Linked DNA regions of Chondromyces crocatus. The protein of the gene in region 1 binds, or shares a complex with, the protein of each later gene. Links are inferred from orthologs where the notes say so. Each region holds a gene or a part of one and is shown in the gene's direction. Other genes may lie near its edges.

Region 1 (6,899 bases):
TCGCTGGATGAGATCGCTGTCCCCACCCCACAGATCGGTGCGCCCGATGCTGCGCCGGAAGAGCGTGTCCCCAGCGAACACGATGGAGCGCTCCGCGGCCCGCAGGACGAAGCAGACGCTCCCTGGCGTGTGACCCGGCGTGTGGAGGACCTGGAGGTCGAGCCCCCCCGCACGCACCGTGATGTCGTCGCGGAGATCACCGTCGATTTCGGCCTTCTGGGGAAGCGCGCATCCCACGAGCGCGGACTGGACCGGGAGCATTTGATAAAGAAATCGATCGGCCTCGTGAATGCGCGCCGGCGCGCCGGACCATCGTTGCAATGGCGCCGTGGCCCCCACGTGATCGATATGGGTATGGGTATGAACGATCGCCGCAATGGTGGCGCCGTGGCGCTCCAGGCGGCCCTGGATGACGTCGACGTCGCCCCCCGGGTCGACCACGATGGCCTGCTTCGTCGCCGGGTCGATGAGCAGCGAGCAGTTGCACCCGAGCGGGCCTGCTTGAAAAGTCTCGATCAGCACGAGGCCTTGTATCACGGGGCAGCGAGGCGACACATCGATCACCCGGCAAGAACGACCCGCCAGGAGCACGCGTGGCAGCGGCGGTGACGGCGATCCGCGACGTGACGCGGTGCATTCACCTCACCTCGGCAATCTCGACGATTCTCAGCGAATTCCCGCCGCGCGGCGGCGCCTGTCCACCTCGTCCTCCGCGTCATCGTCCGTGTCCGAGATGATGGGACCACCCCGATGCACGCCAGCGCCCCCCTCGTCCCCCCACCCTGCCGGCTCCGCCTCGCTGAAGGGCTCCGCGCCAGCGCGCCCCGAGCGGTCGGGATCCGCGCCTGCAGGATCGAGCCGCCCATGCACTCCCGGCGCGCTCTCACGGGCGTCCACCTCGTCGGCATCCACGTAGCGCTTCTGCTCCACTCCGCCTTGCGGTCCCGCCATGGTTTCCTCCCTCGAAGGTCTACGTGGAGACGGCAGGTGAAACCGTCAACGTGTCGGCTCGTCTTGGGCGAAGCCATACACACCGATCCACCGACTGGACATGCGAAGAAAATGACGCGGCGGGGGGTGTCAATCGGCTGAACCGTGTTACGATTACGTCTCGGCGCCATGCTCGCTGCCACGGCGGCAGCTGCCTTGCCGCTCAAGGAGATCGATATGAGCACCCCCACGAGCGACGAGCAGGTCTGGGCAGAAATGGACCAGATCGATGACCAGGACCTCTTCTTCCAGGGTGACAGCCACGACGAGGTGTCACCGGAGAGCACAGACTTCGAGCCCATCGAAGTCCGATGCGCCGAAGAGGACCCGGCGAAGCAAGTGACCGACTGAGCATACTCCGCTCATCCGAGCGTCCCCTGCCGGCCTTCTGCAGCCGGCGGCGGCGGTGCGGTAAGATGCGCGGAGAAGCATGCGGATCGCCATTTTCGACACTCACCGTTATGACCGCGAGGCTCTGGAAGACGCAAACCAGGGCCGCGAGCATGAACTCGTATTTTTCGAGCCACGCTTGACTCGAACGACGGCGTCGCTGGCCCGAGGCTTCGGCGCCGTCTGCTCCTTCGTGAACGACGAGCTGGACGCCTCGGCGCTCGAAGCTCTCCAGCGCGAAGGGGTGCGGCTCATCGCTCTCCGCTCCGCAGGCTACAACCACGTGGATCTCGAGGCCGCCGAGAGGCTCGATCTCTCCGTCGTCCGGGTCCCTGCCTATTCGCCCCACGCCGTGGCCGAACACGCGGTTGCCCTCGTGCTGGCCCTGAACCGGAAGATTCACCGCGCCTATGCGCGGGTGCGCGAATGGAACTTTTCACTCGATGGGCTGGTGGGATTCGACCTTCACGGCAAAACGGTAGGTCTGGTCGGCACCGGGAATATCGGTGCGGTGGCTGCCAGGATCTTCCACGGATTCGGTTGCCGATTGCTCGGCCATGATCGGCAGCCCGACGGGCGGCTGGAGGCTGCCTTGGGGCTGCGCTACGTGCCGCTCGAAGAGATCTACGAGCAGGCGGACATCCTCTCGCTGCACGTGCCGCTGACGCCAGCCACGCATCACCTCATCGACGCCTCGGCGCTCGCCCGGATGAAATCTGGGAGCTTGCTGATCAACACCGGGCGCGGGGCGCTGATCGACAGTCGGGCGCTCATCGACGCGCTCAAGGTGGGACGCATCGGAGGGGCGGGGCTCGATGTATACGAGGAGGAAGAAGGCGTGTTCTTCCAGGACCTGTCGAGCCAGGTGCTGAAGGACGACACCCTGGCGCGCCTGCTCACGTTCCCGAACGTGCTGATTACCTCACACCAGGGGTTTCTCACGCGCGAGGCGCTCGGAGCCATCGCCAGGACGACGCTCGAGAGCGTCGAGGCCTTCGAGCGCGGGGAGCCGCTCGTGAACGCGGTGCGCGCGGAGGACGTGCGGCCGCGCGGCTGATGTTCACGCGTCGTTCACCGGCGCCGCGTCGAGGCGCGCGAGGAGCGCAGGGGGAACCGGCAGCTTGTCGAGCGGCTCCACCTCGGCGGCGAGCCGGGTGAGGCCCAGCGCTTCATAGAAGTCGCGAATGGGTCCCGGATCCCCCCAGCCGACCCGGAGCGCGTCGAAGCTCAGCTCCAGGGGAGCGTCGTCCCGGAGCGCGACGAGGCGCCGGCTGAGCCGCGCTTCCTCGGCGTGACGGCGAAGCTTTGCTCGCAAGGTGCGCGAGGACTCCCAGTCCGCCTTGTGCAGGACCGTCTCCAGCGAGCCGCGCTTCTGCAGCAGCTCGGCGGCCGTCTTCGCCCCGACGCCCGGGATGCCTGGCACGCCGTCGGAAGCGTCGCCGGACAGGGCGAGCAGATCACCGAGCAGCTCGGGTCCCACGCCCCAGCGAGCGCGGACTTCCTCCGGCCCCGTGACGCGATCCCGGCCATCCCAGATCACGACCCCATCTCCCACGAGCTGGCAGAGGTCCTTGTCATGCGTGACGATGACCACGCGGAGCCCGGCCGCGCGCAGGCGTGTGGTGGCCGCGGCGAGCAGATCGTCGGCCTCGAAGCCCTCGGCCATGAACACGGGGATGCAGTGCGCGTCGAGAAGCTGCCGCACCAGGGGAAACTGCGGATCGAGGTCGGGGTGACGAGGAGGTCGGCTCGCTTTGTACGCAGGGAAGAGGGCCTGCCGGAACGAGGGCGCGAGGGGATCGAGCGCAGCCGCGAGGTAACCGGGGCGACGCTCGACCAGCAACCTGACGAGCATGCCAGCGACGCCGCTGACGGCGCCGATGGGCTCGCCACGGGGAGACTGGAGCGGCGGCATCGCGTGGAAGGCACGATGAACCCAGCCCGCGATGTCCAGCAGGTAGACCGCGTCATCGGCGCCAGGAAGGGGGAGCTCGGCCATCGGGATCTCCGGTTCGAACGGTCGCCTGTGGGGGTGGGTCCTCGTACGGGCCTCGTCCCCACCGGGCCTGCGCAGGAATAGCCCGTCGCGCCGCGGCGCGGCAAAAAGCCGGCCTTTTGCCTGGGGTCGAGATGCGCTACCTCTCCCGGTCCGTATGGACAAGGTCTACAAGAGCGCCATCGACGCAGTGCGGGACATCCCCGCTGGCGCGACGATCCTGGCGGGCGGGTTCGGGCTGTGCGGGATCCCGGAGAACTGCATCCGCGCGCTGCGCGAGCTCGGCACGAGCAACCTCGTGGTGGTCTCGAACAACTGCGGCGTCGACGACTTCGGGCTGGGCATCCTCCTGCGCAACCGGCAGATCCGGAAGATGATCTCGTCGTACGTGGGCGAGAACAAGGAGTTCGAGCGCCAGTACCTCACCGGGGAGCTCGAGGTGGAACTGACGCCCCAGGGGACGCTCGCGGAACGCATCCGCGCAGGTGGCGCCGGGATCCCCGCGTTTTACACACCGACGGGCGCCGGGACGGCGATCAGCGAGGGGGGCCTCCCCGTGCTGTACGACGCCGACGGGTCGGTGAAGCAGTACTCGGAGAAGAAGGAAACCCGCACCTTCGACGGCCGTGAGTACGTGCTGGAGCCCGCCATCACCGGCGACTTCGCCATCGTCAAGGCGTGGAAGGGGGATCGCTACGGCAACCTCGTCTACCGGCACACCGCGATGAACTTCAACCCGATGATGGCGACGGCGGGGCGCGTGACGATCGCCGAGGTCGAGGAGCTGGTCCCGGTCGGCTCGCTGGACCCGAACCACATCCACACGCCCGGGATCTTCGTGCACCGCGTCGTCCAAGGCGAGGGATACGAGAAGCGGATCGAGCGGCGCACGGTCCAGAAAGCCTGACGGGGACGACGATGGGACTGACACGTGAGCAGATCGCACAGCGCGCCGCCCTGGAGCTCCGGGACGGCTACTACGTCAACCTCGGCATCGGCATGCCGACGCTCGTCGCCAACTACATCCCCACCGGGATGGAGGTGGTGCTCCAGAGCGAGAACGGTTTGCTCGGCATCGGGCCTTACCCCGTCGCCGGGCAGGAGGACGCGGACCTCATCAACGCGGGGAAGGAGACGGTGACCATGTTGCCCGGCTCGTCGATCTTCACCAGCGCCGACTCGTTCGGGATGATCCGCGGAGGGCACATCGACCTCGCCATCCTGGGGGCGATGGAGGTCTCCGAGAAGGGCGACCTCGCCAACTGGATGATCCCCGGCAAGATGGTGAAGGGGATGGGCGGGGCGATGGATCTCGTCGTGAGCGCAAAGCGGGTGGTGGTGATCATGGATCACGCTGCCAAGAGCGGCGCACCGAAGATCCTGAAGGAGTGCCAGCTCCCGCTGACCGGGCGCGGGGTGGTCCACCGCATCATCACCGACCTCGCCGTGCTCGACGTGACGCCCGAGGGCCTCATCCTCAAGGAGCTGGCCCCTGGTGTGAGCGCGCGGGACGTGCAGGAGCGCACCGAGCCCACGGTCAAGGTGCCCCCTGACCTCACCGAGATGCGCTTCAGTGTTTGACCCTGGAGTACGCATGGGCTGGCCCGACAAGAACCCTCCCTCCTTCGACGCGAGCGAGAAGCGCTCCCTGGGCGCTGGCGTCTTCCGCCGGTGCGACGGCTGCGGGCAGACGCTCGACGCCGCAGCGCTGGCGGCCAAGTTCGAGGTGTGCCCCGAGTGCGGGCATCACCATCGGCTCGACGCCGCCGGCTGGCGGAAGCTCTTGCTCGACGGAGGCGAACTCACGGCCTGGGACGCACACCTCATGCCGACCGATCCGCTCCGGTTCAGCGACGGCAAGGCCTACAAGGATCGCGTGAGCGTCGCGCAGCGAAAGAGCGGCGCCGGCGAGGCCATCGAGATCGGGCGAGCGCGCATGGCCGGGCGCCCCATCGGCTATGGAGCCTTCATCTTCGACTTCATGGGCGGCAGCATGGGCTCGGTGGTCGGTGAGAAGATCACCCGCCTGTTCGAGCGCGCAGGGGAAGAAGAGCTGCCCGTGGTGCTCCTCTCCGCTTCGGGCGGCGCTCGCATGCAGGAGGGAATCCTGTCGCTGATGCAGATGGCCAAGTGCGTCGCGGCGCTGGAACGCTTCCGCAAGAAGCGCCTGCCGTTCCTGTCCGTGCTGCGCCACCCGACCACCGGAGGCGTTGCAGCGAGCTTCGCCTTCCTCGGGGACGTGAACCTCGCAGAGCCCAGGGCGCTCATCGGGTTCGCGGGGCCGCGGGTCATCGAGAACACGATCCGGCAGACGCTCCCCCAGGGGTTCCAGCGCTCGGAGTTCCTCGTCGACCACGGCATGGTCGACGTGATCGTTTCCCGGCACGAGCTGCGCGATCAGCTCTCGGCAATGCTCGGACACCTGCTCGCGGGAGCGCGGCCGAGGGGGTGAACCGCCTCTCCGAGATGCTCGTCGAGCTCCAGGGCCGCACACGCCGTGGGATGGAGCTGGGGCTCGACCGGATGCAGGACTCGCTCGCCGCCCTCGGCGCACCACATCGCGCGCTCGCATGCGTGCACGTCGCCGGGTCGAACGGCAAAGGCAGCGTGTGCGCGATGGTCGAAGAGGCCGCGCGACGTGCGGGCCTGCGGACCGGGCTCTACACCTCCCCTCACCTGTCGCGGTTCGCCGAGCGGATCCGGATCGACGGCGCGCCGATCGGCGACGCCGCCCTGGCGTCGGCCCTCGAAGCCGCGCTCACGCGGGTCCCTCTGGAGCTGACCTTCTTCGAGGCGATGACGGTGGCGGCGTTCGTTGCCTTCCACGAAGCCGGGGTCGAACTCGCCGTGCTGGAGGTCGGCCTCGGGGGCCGCCTCGACGCCACCAACGTGGTGGAAGCGCCCCTCTGCACGGCGATCACGTCGATCGCGCTCGAGCATACCCAGATCCTCGGAAGCACCCTGCCCGAGATCGCGCGTGAGAAAGCCGGCATCCTCAAGCCAGGTGCGCCGGTGGTGCTCGGCCCGCTCGACACCTCAGCGGAGGCCGCGATCCTCGACCAGGCGCGCGCCGTGGGCGCTGGCTCCGTCTGGCGCGTGCGTCACCCGGGTGAGGGAGGCGAACTCGTGGTCGCGCGCTCGGGGCGACAGGTGCGCGTCGAAGGCCCTCGTGGGCTCGCCATCGAAGCGAAGCTGGGCCTCGCGGGCGCCTACCAGGCCGACAACGCGGCCGTGGCCTGTGGCATCGGCATGCACCTCGCGGAGCGCTGGCCCGCCATCGCGACGGCCTTGCCAGACGCGCTCGAAGGGGTGAAGTGGCCCGGGCGCATGGAACGCCTCGACGCCTCCGGCGTGCAGGTGCTGCTCGACTGCGCGCACAACCCCCACGGCGCTGCTGCGCTCGCCACGGCGCTCGCCGAGGAAGCCATCGAGCCCGAGCAGGTGACGCTCCTGTTCGGCGCCCTCGAAGACAAGGCGTGGCCCGAGATGCTGCGCCTGCTCGCACCGCTCGCTGCACGACGGG
Region 2 (6,707 bases), 2.6 Mb from region 1 along the record:
AGCATCTTCAAGTTCATCCGCGCCGACCGCGGAGTGATCTTCCTTCGCGACGAGAACGGCGAGCTGACGCCACGGGCGATGCAGCGCCGCGACGGTACGACGACGCCGATCAGCGTCTCGTCGACCATCCTCGATCACGTCGTCGCCGAGCGCGCCGCCGTCCTGACGCACGACGCGGCCATGGACTTCGCCGCCTCCAAGGGCAAGAGCATGATCCTGAACCGGATCAGCTCGGCCATCGTCGTGCCGCTCGTCGCGCCGCTGCAGCACAACAACGAAGTGCTCGGGGTGCTCTGGCTCGACTCCGAGATGCTCGCGCAGTTTCAGCCCAAGGACCTGGAACTGGTCACCTCGATCGCGTACCAGGCGTCGATGTTCATCGAGGTGAACATCCTCGGGAAGAAGATCGAGGCCGAGATCGTCAGCCGCGAGCGCCTCCGTCGCCTGCTGTCGCCCAACGTCGCCGAGCAGGTGATCAACGGGCAGCTGGAGGTGAAGCAAGGCGGTCAGCGCGTCGAAGAGTGCACCGTCTTCAACAGCGACATCCGCGGCTTCACGCAGATGAGCGAGAACACGAGCCCGGAAGAGCTCGTCGAGATGCTCAACGAGTACTTCGAGGAGATGGTCGACACCATCTTCAAGTACGAGGGGACCCTCGACAAGTTCATGGGCGACGGGATCATGGCCCTCTGGGGCGCGCCGGTGCAGCACCCCGACGACGCGCTGCGCAGCGTGCAGTGCGCGCTGGAGATGGGCGAGGTGCTCGGCAAGTTCAACCGACGGAGGCTGGAGCAGTCGCGATCGCCGCTCGCGATCGGCATCGGCGTCCATACCGGCCCGCTCGTCGCCGGGTACATCGGGAGCACCAAGGCGCTGAGCTACACCGTCATCGGCGACGTCGCCAACACCTCGGCCCGCCTCTGCTCGGTGGCCCTCCCCGGTCAGATCGTCATCAGCGAGAACACGTACGCCAAGCTCGGCAGCCGCTTCGAGACCCAGGAGCTGCAGCCGGCGAAGGTGAAGGGCAAAGAGAAGCCGCTCCGCGTCTTCAACGTGCTACGTGAGCGTCCATCGGCGCAGGTCCCTGCCCAGATCTACGTCGCCGAGCCCACCGCAGCGGGCTGAACCCGCTCCTGTCCCGAAGCTCCAGTGGCCTTCACCCTTCCGTTCGAAAAACCCGTCGCCGACCTCATCGACAAGGTGCGCAAGCTCCGCGCTCTCGCCGCGTCCGACCCGCGGTTCGAGCCCGAGCTCGTTCGCCTCGAAGAGAAGACCAACCGCCTCGCCCGCGAGCTGTTCGCCGATCTCACGGCGATGCAGAAGGTGCAGCTCTCGCGGCACGCGCACCGGCCCTACACGCTGGACTACGTGAAGCGGCTGTTCACCGACTGGGTCGAGCTGAAGGGGGATCGGCGCTACTCGGAAGACGCGGCGCTCATCGCCGGCATGGCGCGCTTCCACGGCCGGAGCGTGGTGGTGGTGGGTCACCAGAAGGGCCGCGGGACGAAGGAGAACCTGAAGAGGAACTTCGGGATGCCGCACCCCGAGGGCTACCGGAAGGCGATCCGGCTCTACGAGCTGGCCGACAGGTTCCGGATGCCGATCCTGACGTTCATCGATACGCCGGGGGCCTATCCGGGGATCGCGGCGGAGGAGCGCGGCCAGAGCGAGGCCATCGGCGCCGCGCTGGCGGCGATGGCGCGCGCGAGCGTGCCGATCGTGGCGACGGTGATCGGCGAGGGGGGCTCCGGTGGCGCGCTGGCGCTCGGGGTCGCCAACCGGGTGCTGATGATGGAGTTCGCTTGTTACTCGGTGATCACACCCGAGGGCTGCGCCGCGATCCTGTGGAAGGACGCTTCGCGCGCCGACGAGGCAGCCGCACAGCTCAAGATCACGGCGCCCGACCTGCTCCAGCTCGGGGTGGTCGACAGCGTGGTCGAGGAGCCGACCGGCGGCGCCCATCAGGATCACGACGACGCCGCGGCCCGGCTCGACAAGGCGCTCTGGTCGTCGTTGACCTCGCTGGACGAGCTGCGCGACGAGGAGCTGGTCGAGGATCGGTACCGGCGGTTCAGGGCGCTGGGTGCGTTCCTGGCCTGAGACACGGCCAGTGACTTCGCCCGCTTCTCGATGCAACGAGGTCAGGCCCGAGGCGGCGAGACATGTCAGATTTCCCGAGTGGATCGCGGGGTGGTGGGGCCCCGACGAGCTTGGCTCGGCGGGGCAGCGGGGGCGCGTGCCCCTGCCGTGTGACTGAGACGCGTGACGCGCTGGCCCTCGGGACGGGCAGGCGCTATAGGCCGCGCGAGGTGTGGAGCAGACGATGCAAACGATCCAGGTGAGGCACGTGAGGACGCCGTGAGTGTGCGCGTCGGCCTGATCGGTTGCGGTGTGTGGGGCGAGAACCTCTTGCGGGTGCTGTCGTGCCACGCGCAAGCGGAGGTGGTGGTCGTCGCCGATCCGAACGCGGCGCGGCTCGAGCGGGTGCGGTACTTCGCGCCCTCCGCACGGCGGGTCCCCTCACTCGATGAGGCGCTGGCCGCTCAGCTCGATGCGGTGGTCATCGCGACCCCGCCCACGAGCCACGCGGAGCTGACCCTGCGCGCGCTCGATGCAGGGGTCGACGTGCTGGTGGAGAAGCCCCTGGCGCTCGCGCCGGAGGACGCCGAGCGCTGTGCAGCGCGGGCGGAGGCGCTGGGCCGGGTCGCCATGGTGGGTCACCTGCTCCGGTATCACCCCGCCGTGACGACGCTCGCAGAGCTCTGCGGGGCCGGGGAACTCGGCGAGGTCGAGCGGTTCTCCGCCACCCGCCGTTCCGCCCGGGCGCTCGCGGGCAGCGCCGATCCGCACGCCACGCTGTGGGCGCTCGGTCCGCATGACCTCGCCGTGCTCGGCGCCCTCGATCCGACGCCAGCGCGCAGCGTCGTCGCCTCGGTGCGCGGCGCGTCGATCACCGTCGCGGCACGCCTCGCGAGCGGGACGCAAGCGCGGATCAGCCTCTGCCGATCGAGCCCGACGAAGGAGCGGTGGACCCGGGTCATGGGTAGCCGCCGGGTCGCATGGTTCGATGAGGTGCAGTCGCCCGAGAGCGTGATCCTGGCGACGACGCGAGGAAGTTCGCTGCTCACCGAGGATCCCTTGATCATCGAGCGCGAGATCCGGCTGCCGTCCGTCGATCCGCTGGCCGTCGAGATCTCGCACTTTCTCGATTGCGTGGAGAACCGGACGCCGCCCCTCACACCACTCACCGAGGGCGTCACCGTGGTCCGTGCACTGGCCCGCGCCGAGCGCGCTTTGACGGCGCAGACACTCGGCGCGATGGCCAGCCCGGCCTGAGCTTGGGAGCTTCCGTCACCCCCGGATCTCGCCCTGACCCCGCGCCCGGGCGCGCTTTCGGGAGGCGCTCCTCCCCGGTACATTGCTCGAATGCACACGAGCCGCCCTGGCGTGCCCGGCGCCCACCTGGCTGTCGCCCTGGTCCTCGCCGGAGCCTGCGGCGAAGCGCAGAAGCCGGGGGGGTCTTCCATGGGCAGCCGCCCCACGCTCGCCTGTCCAGCCCCCATCGGGCCCATCGTGCAGAAAGACTGCGCCGGGCTCGGGCCGAGCCAGGCGGCCGCGGCGGCCGCGGCGGCCACGGGCCGCCCTGACCCAGGCGATGCGCAGCATGCAACCCGAACCCACGCGCAACGCGAGACGAGCCGTGTCCTCGAGACCTTGAGAGCGCAGCGTGAAGCGCTCTGCCACGATTTCAACGCCTGCAGGCTGACGACGGCCGAGTACCGGCAAGAGCGGCGTCGGATCGACGACACCACGTCGGTCGTGGACGCGCAGGCCGAGCGGCTGCCGCGCATGAGCGAGCAAGAGGCGCAGGCCACGGTGAAGCTCCTCGACACGCTCCGGCAGCGAGGTGCACTCCTTCCCGGCGCACGGCGAGGCGCCGAATCGCTGCCCCCGTTGCCTCCTCCCCAGCATCCCATCGTGGACCAGCCCCTGCCGCCCGCCAAGGAGGAGGGTGGCCCATGGCAACCCGGAGTCCACATGATGCAGGCGGTCGCACGGGTGGCGGCTGCCGCCCACCACGTCGAGCAGAGCACCTCCCTCGGGTTCGACCGGGATCACGCCTGCCTGCTCGGTGCCTACGTGAAGACACGCACCGTACAGCGCATGCGGCAAGTCTTCCGAGGTGGTGTCGACTACGCGATCCTCGGAGGCGGCGGGGACAGCGCCATCGACGTGGACATCGCCATCGCCGACCCGAAAGGGAAGGTCCTGATCAGTGACACCGAAGACGACGCGAAACCCATCGTGCATTTCAGGCCGCCGGTCACCGGCCCCTACGAGATCATGATCGGGCTCGCCGACGCCAGCGGGCCGGGCTCGTTCGTCGCCATCGCCGTTATGCACGATGGGGGATACGCCATCTCCTCCGACCGGCTGCTCCAGTCGTTCTCGAGGGCGATTCTCTATGGCGGCAAGCTCTCCGAGCAGTCTCCCTCGGGCCTCGTCTTCCACCAGGAGGGGGACTGGTCGTTCTTCGGGACGGTGCTCGAACCGAACCAGAGCAACACGTTCAACGGGATCGACGTGGTGGGGATGCCGATGGTGGCGCTCGCGGCCGGCGACGACAGCGCGCAGGACCTGGACATCGAGGTGAAGGAGGGCTCGAGCGACAGGGTCGTCGCGTTCGACAAGGACGAGGATGCGGTCCCGAATGCGGTGGTCGAGCCGGGGAGCTACCGGGTGGTGGTGCAGAATCCGAGCAGCCAAGGGCCGACGCTGGTGACGTTGATGTTGCTCGACATGGCGCGCTGAGCTGGGTTCTGACGAGCGCCAGTCGCACGGTGGCGCCCGTCAGCGTTCACGCTTCGCTCGCGCCTGGTGTGCGGAGGCGGAGGACGGTGATCTCCGGCGGTGCACCGACACGGAGCGGTGGCCCGGTGGTGCCCATGCCCGGGTGCACATAGAGCATCGCGTCGCCGTCGCGGTACACGCCCGCATGAAAGCGGTAGGCGAGCCGAGCGAGGTTGTGGCGGGTGGGGGCGATGGGTGCGGCGAGCTGACCCCAGTGGGTATGGCCACTGAGGACGAGGTGGGCTCCCTTCGCTGCGAACTTGGGGAAGAGGGCCGGGTCGTGGGCGAGAACGATGAGGGGGAGAGCCGGATCGCGGCCAGCGACGGTGCGATCGACGTCGGCGCGGCGGGTCCAGACGTCGTCGACACCGGCGAGGGTGAAGCGGTCGCCAGCGCGTGCGATCTGGGTGTGCTCGTTGCGCAGGACGGTGATGCCGGCCGCGCGCAGGCGCTCGATCAACGGGTCGCCTTCGCCGAAGTAGTCGTGGTTGCCCATGACCGCGACGACGCCGTCACGCGCGCGCAGGGCCCCCAGCGCCGCGGCGACGTCGTCGTGAAAGGCAGTGCCGCTGGTGATGTAGTCGCCCGTGAGGGCGACGAGATCGGGTTCGAGGGCGTTGGCGCGCTCGACCCAGGCGTCGATGCGCTCGCGAGGGCACATGGAGCCGACGTGGAGGTCCGAGAGCTGCACGATGCGGTAGCCATCGAACGCCGCGCCAAGGCCGGGCACGGCGACGTCCAGCGTGCGGACACGCAGCCAGCGACGGCCGATGAGGACGCCGTAGAGGGAGATGACGAGGGCCACGGCGTAACAGCCGGCGGCGAGCGCCCCGACACCCAGCGGGAGGCTTGCCGGCGCGACGAGGTAGGTGAGGCCGAGCACGAGGAGGCCGGGGAGGAAGAACATGGTGGCGCCGAACGCGGCGCACCAGTGGGTAAAGTAGAGTTCGTCGGCGAGGAGGGAAAGCTGCGCGCCGGGTCCCTTGCGCGGCTTGTCGGCCATCATCCGGCGAAGGGGGACTCGAAGCAGCAAGGTGGCGGAGATGCTGGTCACGAGCGCGAGCGGCAGCGCGCCCGGAACCGCGAGGCGCTGGAGCACGTGGTGGAGGCCCAGGCCGAACGGCACCTGGCACACGGCGGTGAACACGAAGAGGTAGATCGCGAATCGACTCATGAGCGCTGCCGCCCCTCGGGTCCGACGCGCGCTCGTGCCGCGACCGCCTGAGGACGTCCGGGCCAGCTTAGCGCTCCAGGTGACGGTTGCCTCCTCGCAGGGCCGCGAGAGGTTCGCCGTGGACGTCGATGCGGGTCCGGTCCGGCTCGTGTGACGGCCACGCGCCGAGGCGACGCGGCGGCGAGCAGGAGGCCCCAGTTTGCGCCAGGCGATCGGCGTGTTAGGTGGTGCAGCCGCGAAACAAGGCATCTCATGCAGGACCCGAAGACCACTCCCCGCGACGTGAAGGCTCCCCATGGAGCACGGGTGATGGAGATCCGGTGGGCCGATGGCCACCGCTCCGTCCTCCCCCACGAGATCTTGCGCGGGTATTGCCCGTGCGCCCACTGTCAGGGCCACAGCGGCACGATCAAGTATGTCCCCGGAGGCGACCTGGATCTGCGGGACCTCCAGCAGGTCGGCAACTACGCGCTCCAGTTCACCTGGGGCGATCGGCACGACACGGGGATCTACACGTACCGCTACCTGCGCTCGCTCTGCCAGTGCGACGACTGCAAGCCGTCCTTCCGTCCGCCGGGGCAATCGTGAGCGGTCAGCGACTGGATCCGTTTCAGATCGTTCAGGCGTCGTACGTGGGCAGCGTGGGCGCGGCCGCCGACGCAGGCCGCGACAAGGCAGCGAA
Region 3 (6,840 bases), 3.1 Mb from region 1 along the record:
CTGACCCGGGCCATCAAGATGGTGCGACCACCGAGTCCGGTGCGCGCCATACCGTGAGGAACCGAGAATCCCAGTCTCCGCAGTGAGAGGTCATCCGAGGGGAGCGCTGAGCGCCTCCCCCGGGGATCTCACCGGGAGCCACGTCGAAGCAGGGCAGGGGAGCCAGGCCCAGGATAGGGGAGAACGGGTGTCAGCGTGCGGGCTTGGCGCTGGTGGCCGGCTCACGGGCTGTTCCGGCGTGCGTCCATGCGCGTTCCGCGCCCACGGCGAGCCAGGTCAGCTCGACCTTCTGCTCGCCGAGCGTCGCAGCGACCGTGTCGCCCCACTGCGCCGGGGCAGGGAGTGCCAGGGATTTCTGCGCCTTGATGGTCTCGAGCTGCTCCGCCGAGATGCGGAAGGATGCGATTCCTTCGCTCGCGAACACGCTGACCGCCGTGCTCGGGACGAACGGCGAGAGGATGGCGCGGACCGCGCCGAGCTCGCGGACGCGCTCGACAGCGATGCGGATCTCGTCGAGTGACGACAGGAGCAGCGCTACCCCGGCGTCTGACCCAGGACGTGCCGTCGTATCTCCGGCCGACCTCGGGCCCGTCACGGAGGGGCTGAGGGCGGCGGCCGCGCGCGGAATGCCTTCATGCACGTCGAGTGTGGCGGCGCTCTTCCACCCGAGGGCTGGAGGCGGCGCGGGGGGCTTCTTCGTGGAAGCGAGATCGGAACCCTTCTTGTCGCGGAGAATGAGCACATCGTCGGTCGGCAGGGCTCGCGGGACGGTCACACGCACTGGCCGCTTGAACGAGCGAGGATCTCCGACCGTTCCCGTGGCCACCGCGTAGGCGAGCGTTTCCGCCGAAGCCACGACGAAGGATGGCGTCCCAGGGCGTCGTGGCTCTGGGTCGGCTGTGCGCAGGGACAGCGTTCCCTTCGGAGGCGGGTAGATCTCGCTGCTCACCACCCGATGATCCGGTTCCACGATCCGCGCGCCCGTGGCGACCAGATCGACGAGGGCACCCGACTGGGCGAGCACCTCGAGCACCTGACGCGAGGGAGGCGCCACGAGCAGGTCGAGTCGCGACGGGACACGCTTCGACTTGAGGAGTAGCGCAGCCGCGAGCATGTCCCGCAACGTCGCCCCGGAGTCCCCTCCGAGGACCACCTGACCCACGGGTTTGCCGGCGAGATCGCGTACCGGGCGCACCACCCCCTCCTCGTCGAGGAGCAGCGGGTCGACTGCCGCCAGATCCAGCGAGACGACCTCCTCACAAGGGGCCCCCGGGTCGGGGATGAGCGCGCGATGCGCCTTGGACCGACGCTGATCTCGCAGGAAGACCTCGGTCTTCTCATCGCTCACGAACAGCGCAGCGGCCGCTCCGACCTGCGGCGCGAGCCCGCAGAGCACGGCTCGGTCACCGACCGAGAGCAGACGAGCGCTCGGTCCCGCGAACTCCAGCACCACGGGCGCTCCGAACTCGGCCTCGATCCGGCGCACGACCTCGTCGAGCCCACGGCGGAGCAGCTCCAAGGCCACGTCGCGCGCGCAGACGAAGGGACGGATCTTCCCCGACAGGTGGACCTGGACGCTGCGCGGTGGCCTGAGCCATGCCGAGCCGGTCGCGAGCGCCTGACCGAGCTGGCTCGGCGAGACGACCAGAGAGAGCATCCCTATCCCGCCCACCGTGGCGAGCCGCGGATCGTCGGTGAGGGCCAGCCGCGCTGGGGCCGCGAAGCGTTCGAGGTGAACCTGGGCGGGGAAACCGATCCCAGGCCGGGCGATGGGGATATTGTAGGCAGGAAAGTCAGGCGACACGCTCTGCGCGCTGCCTGACTCGGCGTCTGCCATGGAGGTGGCATCGGTGATGCAGGTACCATCGTAGGCGACGGCGACCTCGACCGGCGATTTCTTCATGCCGGCTGCGAGGGCCTCCGAGAGCGCACGGGTCGGCGCTCTCGACAGGATCACCTGATCGACCTTGACCTGAACCAGATCACCCCGAAGCTGCGGATCCGTCGCTCGCCCGGCGAGGATCTTCTGGGGCATCGTGCGGGGGGGATCCCCTGCTCGCGCACGCATAGAAAGTGGGCCGTCCTGTTCTTCGTTGGGAACGATGAAGAATTGGCAGCGATGACGCGCGAACCTCCGCGCCTTCTTGCCGGAGGAATCGTCCACCCTCCGCCCGTGCTCATGCCGGGTGACGGGGAGACGGCATGCACGTTAGCCGCACGCTGGGACGAGGGTCAAGGCATGCAGCGCGGAGCGGCCCCTTGGTGCGGCAATCGCCCGGCTGAGGTCCGGATGCAAGAGACAAAGATCCCCGGAGGTCGCTGCTACCTTTGCCTTCCTCCTCCGCATTTCTACCCCCCCTCCCGGTGCGCTTCGACCCCCTGCCGGAGACGGGAGCGGCGTCACCTCGTTCGGTTCCTTTCCCAATCTCGTCGCTCTTGGGTAGTCTCGGCGCCATGTTCCAGGCCGTGCTCAAGGAGATCGTCGAGAACACCGAGGGTGGGATCGCGACACTCCTCATGGACTTCGAAGGCATCGCGGTCGACAGCTACTCGCGAAACGGCGCCGAGTTCGACATCAGCACCATCGGCGCGGAGTTCAGCGTCGTGTTGAAGTCGATCCAGCGTGCAGCAGAGATGCTCGAGGCAGGCCCCACGGCCGAGGTCGCGATCCAGGCGGAGAAGGTGACGACGCTGATCCGCGTCGTGAACAACGCTTACTTCGTGGCCTTTTCCATGTCGCCCGACGCGAACATGGGCAAGGCGAGGTACATGCTCCGGACCAAGGTACCGCTCCTCCTGAAAGAGCTGTCCTGACAGCGCGATCCGGCAGAGGCGAGGGACCCAGGGGCCTCGAGGTTTCTGGTCACCACTTCGACCGTCTCGGCCGACCGCGAGAACGTCGTCCGCTCCACGCCGTGACCACGCTCGTCGATGATCGACGGGCGTGATGCTGGCTCTGGTCAGGGTCAGCGTGCTCTGTGTGGACGGCTCGTTCGCGCGCTGGGAGATGACCTCGCCCGCGCTGGAAGAAAGAGATTGAAGGTGAAGCGCCTCTCTGCTTGAACGGGGGGCGCCTCGGCCCAGGGGGTGCTCACCCGACGGTCGGGCGAAGCGGGGTGAGGAACCCGTCTCGCCGCACGTCCCCGGCCGACGTCCGCTTAGCCATGAACATCGATTTCAATCAGCTCCGCGCGCTACTCCGCCTCCTCGAAAAGCGGGATGTGAGCGAGTTCGAGTTCGAGGACGAGCACGCCCGCATCCGCCTGGTGCGCGGAGCTCGTCGGGTGGTCGCCGAGCCCCTGGCAGGGGGGTACGCGCCAGCTCTCCCTCCAGCCGCCCCCACCGCATCCGCCCCGGTCGCCGCTCCTGCGGCACCTGCAGCCGACGACGCGAAGACGGCCTTCGTCACGTCACCCTTCGTCGGTACATTTTACCGCTCACCCTCTCCGGACGCGCCTCCCTTCGTGGAGGTCGGCAGCTCCATCCGCGAGGGCCAGGCGCTCTGTATCATCGAGGCCATGAAGCTGATGAATGAGATCGAGGCCGACCAGGCTGGCGTCATCGTCGAGATCCTCGTCGAGAACGGTAAATCGGTCGAGTTCGGGCAGCGACTCTTCAAAGTACGACCGACCTGACGGCGGGGCCTTCGTGTTCAAGAAGATCCTCATCGCCAACCGGGGCGAGATCGCGATGCGCATCATCCGCGCGAGTCGCATTCTCGGCATCCGTACCGTCGCCATCCACTCCGAAGCGGATGCTGGTGCCCTCCACGTCCGCTTTGCGGACGAAGCCGTGTGCATCGGTCCGACCGATGCCGCGAAGAGCTACCTCAACATCCCTCAGATCATCGCCGCTGCCGAGGTCACGGGCGCTGACGCCATCCACCCCGGCTACGGCTTCCTCTCGGAGAGCGCTCACTTCGCGGACGTGTGCCGCAAGTGTCGGTTGACCTTCATCGGTCCCACACCCGAAGCGATGCGCACCTGGGGAGACAAGGTCGCCGCGCGCGCTGCTGCCCGTCGCTTCGGCCTGCCTCTCCTGCCCGGCACTGGCGTCCTCAAGGATGCGGTAGAGGCTGCGCGCGAGGCTGCACAGATCGGATACCCGGTCATCCTGAAGGCGGCGGGTGGCGGTGGGGGCCGCGGCATGCGCGTGGTCCGGGAGGAGGACGAACTCGCGCGTGCCTTCGACACTGCCACACGCGAGGCCTCTGCCTCGTTCAAGAACCCGAACATCTACCTGGAGCGGTTCATCGAGGAGCCGCGACACATCGAGTTCCAGGTGCTGGCCGATCAGCACGGACAGGTGTGGACCCTCGGTGAACGCGAGTGCTCGCTGCAGCGCCGACACCAGAAGGTGATCGAAGAGGCCCCCAGCCCCTCGATGACCAATGATCGGCGCATCACCATGAGCGACATCGTTCGTGGTGCCATGAAGGAGACGGGCTACACCACGCTCGGCACGCTCGAGTTCCTGATGGATGAGGGCGGAGAACTCTACTTCATGGAGATGAACACCCGTCTCCAGGTCGAGCACCCGGTGACGGAGCTGGTGACGGGCGTCGACCTGGTCGAGCAGCAGATCCGGGCCGCTGCCGGTGAGCGACTGCGCCTCCCCGACACCCGACCCTGGAGCTTCCGAGGCCACGCCATCGAGTGCCGCATCAACGCCGAGGATCCGCGCACGTTCACTCCCTGGCCTGGCCACATCACCGAGTATCACGCGCCGGGTGGCGGCGGAGTCCGGGTGGACTCTGGCGTCTACGGCGGCTGGCGAGTCCCCAGCGCCTACGACGCGCTCCTCGCCAAGGTGATCACCCATGGCCCGAACCGCGCGGAGGCCATCGCGAAGATGCGCTGCGCCCTCGACGAGTTCATCATCGGCGGCATCCGCACCAACATCCCGCTCCATCAAGCCCTCCTCCGGGATCCGGAGGTCATCGAGGGCCGCATGTCCACCCGCACCATCGAGCGCGTGGTCGCCCGCGGCTTCTGATTCGCACGGCCGGCCGGGGTCACTCGACCCTGGCGGCGACGAGCAGCGCCCTCCGCGCTCGCGACAGCTGGTGCAGCACGGCGCGCGGTGTGACCCTCAGCGGAGCCGAAAGCTCGGAAGGCGTCGCTCCCTCGGCGGTGGCCAGCAAGAGCGCACGCTGCGTCTCTGGCAGGGCGTCGAGGGCGCGCAGAATCACCCGCGCGCGGAGCTGGGCCTCGGCGTCGAGCGCTGGTTCCTCACGGGCGAAGTCCCAGGGCGCATCGACCAGCACCTCGCGCCGATGCCGCGCTCGGTCTCGTTCGTGCGCGGAGAGCCTCCAGGCAATGCCATAGAGCCAGCGGCGGAGCGCCTCCACGGGGTCCACCCAGGCATGCACCCGGAAATCTCCTCGCTGAATCGCGGCCCAGGCAGCGGCCAGGCAGTCCGCGGTGACATCCTCGACCTCCCGCTGGGGCACGCCGCACGCCACGACCGTGAGTTGAATGGCATCTCGCTGCAGCAGCAGCGCCTCGGGGCTGGGATGGACAGGCGCCGGTAGCGGTTCAACACGCTGCTTCCGGTCGACACTCGATTGCGTATTGCCTCGACGAACCATTTCGGAATCGATTCTTCGAATGGACGAAAACCGACGTCTGAGGCGGCGGATTGAGGGCAACGTCGCGACGTTGCGCTGCTCTCACCCGGATCCTCGAACCGCCGTTATGGCTCGCAGTCATAACGCCATGTCGAGCTGATAGGGAGGTGAATGCGGCATTGTTGCATTGGCCGTTGGGCGATTTGCCTGAATTCGTGGCTCATTGCCGCCGTAATACAGGTGTTGAGCGCGTCGCGAAGACGAATGCCGCCAACCATCATGAGCCTGCGAGGACGATTGGTTGCATTCACCTGGGGACCACCGCAGCTCATCGCAATACGGCTCATGCCCTCTGCGGACAGGCCAACTGGCTCGTGATGCGCGGCGGGGCGTCATGACGGCGCGAAGCCGTGCATCGCGCCTGCATCGAAAGGCAGCGTGGCCCACCTCCTCGGTGCTACCTTTCGTCCCGGCTGGCGAGGGGGAAAGGCAGATCCTCGAAGACACCACGAACGACCACCCAACGCGCCTCGCGCCGACGATCCTGACATGGAAGCAACCTCTGGATTTCAATCTGATTTTTCCTCCTGGGTGCAGTCCACGTCCGAGCCGGAGGCGCTCGTCCTCGGCGTGGCCGGCTTCTCGTACCCCGACCTGTTCGAGCCGACGCGGCTCGCCGAGCTGAGCGAGCGCTTCGACGCCGCCTTCGGGCAAGAGGACCCTGAGGCCTACGCCCGGTTCGATGCCTACCGAACCGCGGTACGGGGGGGAGCCGTCGTTCCGCCCGAGCAGACGTCCGAGGCCCTGCTGAGTGCTGCTCCCCACCTGTCACGTTTCGTCGCTCACCTCTTCGGCGTCGACCGCGCTCTGGGGGCCTTGATCGACGCCGCTGCGGAGCGGAGCGCGCTGTGGCAGTTCAAGAAGGAGTTCAGCAAGAAGCGACTCTTCAAGGCCAGCGCCGGGCGCGCCTGGCAGGGAACGGCGGTGGAAGCTGCGCACGCCGCGCGCCGCGTCCTCGCGGCCCTCGGTGCGCCCCCCTCCTTGCTCGAGGGGGGTGCCGCAGCGGAAGAACTCGCCGTCGCCCGCGCGGCGCTCTCGCTGCTCGAAGTCGACGAGGTGGCCCGCAAGGCCGCGAAAGCTGGCGGGGCTCACTGGACCGATGCGCTCCACGCGCGGGCCGCCCACGTGCGTGCAGCGCTGGCTGCCGATCCCGCGCTGGAGAGGGTCTCGGCCTCCTCGGTCGCCACGGAAGCCGCCCGGCCCACCGACGC

The links.
Region 2: the proteins of accD (region 1) and CMC5_RS04565 are in contact, whole or in part, in a solved structure (PDB 8UXZ), measured with the Escherichia coli proteins. The link is inferred for Chondromyces crocatus from one-to-one orthologs.
Region 3: the proteins of accD (region 1) and accB are in contact, whole or in part, in a solved structure (PDB 8UXZ), measured with the Escherichia coli proteins. The link is inferred for Chondromyces crocatus from one-to-one orthologs.

Annotation. Positions count from the first base shown.
Region 1 is NZ_CP012159.1:3,845,940-3,852,838, reverse strand. Bases 3,926-6,899 are described here. They hold accD (acetyl-CoA carboxylase, carboxyltransferase subunit beta), read left to right. Parts: upstream 3,926-4,970; coding sequence 4,971-5,828; downstream 5,829-6,899. Other genes in these bases: CMC5_RS14375 (bifunctional folylpolyglutamate synthase/dihydrofolate synthase), read left to right, coding at 5,825-6,899; CMC5_RS14385 (CoA transferase subunit B), read left to right, coding at 4,295-4,957; CMC5_RS14390 (CoA transferase subunit A), read left to right, coding at 3,926-4,283. In the rest of the region: CMC5_RS14415 (MBL fold metallo-hydrolase), read right to left, coding at 1-522; CMC5_RS14410 (hypothetical protein), read right to left, coding at 667-951; CMC5_RS14405 (hypothetical protein), read left to right, coding at 1,120-1,341; CMC5_RS14400 (2-hydroxyacid dehydrogenase), read left to right, coding at 1,421-2,437; CMC5_RS14395 (5'-3' exonuclease), read right to left, coding at 2,441-3,379; more of CMC5_RS14390, read left to right, coding at 3,534-3,925.
Region 2 is NZ_CP012159.1:1,195,519-1,202,225, reverse strand. Bases 343-3,124 are described here. They hold CMC5_RS04565 (acetyl-CoA carboxylase carboxyltransferase subunit alpha), read left to right. Parts: upstream 343-1,149; coding sequence 1,150-2,100; downstream 2,101-3,124. Other genes in these bases: CMC5_RS04560 (Gfo/Idh/MocA family protein), read left to right, coding at 2,359-3,124; CMC5_RS04570 (adenylate/guanylate cyclase domain-containing protein), read left to right, coding at 343-1,125. Also shown: more of CMC5_RS04570, read left to right, coding at 1-342; more of CMC5_RS04560, read left to right, coding at 3,125-3,336; CMC5_RS04555 (hypothetical protein), read left to right, coding at 3,427-4,812; CMC5_RS04550 (metallophosphoesterase), read right to left, coding at 4,859-6,025; CMC5_RS47225 (gamma-butyrobetaine hydroxylase family protein), read left to right, coding at 6,278-6,613; yihA (ribosome biogenesis GTP-binding protein YihA/YsxC), read left to right, coding at 6,610-6,707. UniProt on the Escherichia coli protein: Component of the acetyl coenzyme A carboxylase (ACC) complex. First, biotin carboxylase catalyzes the carboxylation of biotin on its carrier protein (BCCP) and then the CO(2) group is transferred by the carboxyltransferase to acetyl-CoA to form malonyl-CoA.
Region 3 is NZ_CP012159.1:6,895,566-6,902,405, reverse strand. The notes cover bases 1,988-4,902. They hold accB (acetyl-CoA carboxylase biotin carboxyl carrier protein), read left to right. Parts: upstream 1,988-3,170; coding sequence 3,171-3,635; downstream 3,636-4,902. Other genes in these bases: accC (acetyl-CoA carboxylase biotin carboxylase subunit), read left to right, coding at 3,649-4,902; CMC5_RS25165 (roadblock/LC7 domain-containing protein), read left to right, coding at 2,455-2,814; CMC5_RS25170 (aconitase family protein), read right to left, coding at 1,988-2,035. Also shown: CMC5_RS25175 (hypothetical protein), read left to right, coding at 1-57; more of CMC5_RS25170, read right to left, coding at 191-1,987; more of accC, read left to right, coding at 4,903-4,995; CMC5_RS25150 (RNA polymerase sigma factor), read right to left, coding at 5,015-5,452; CMC5_RS25145 (FAD-dependent oxidoreductase), read left to right, coding at 6,119-6,840. UniProt on the Escherichia coli protein: This protein is a component of the acetyl coenzyme A carboxylase complex; first, biotin carboxylase catalyzes the carboxylation of the carrier protein and then the transcarboxylase transfers the carboxyl group to form malonyl-CoA.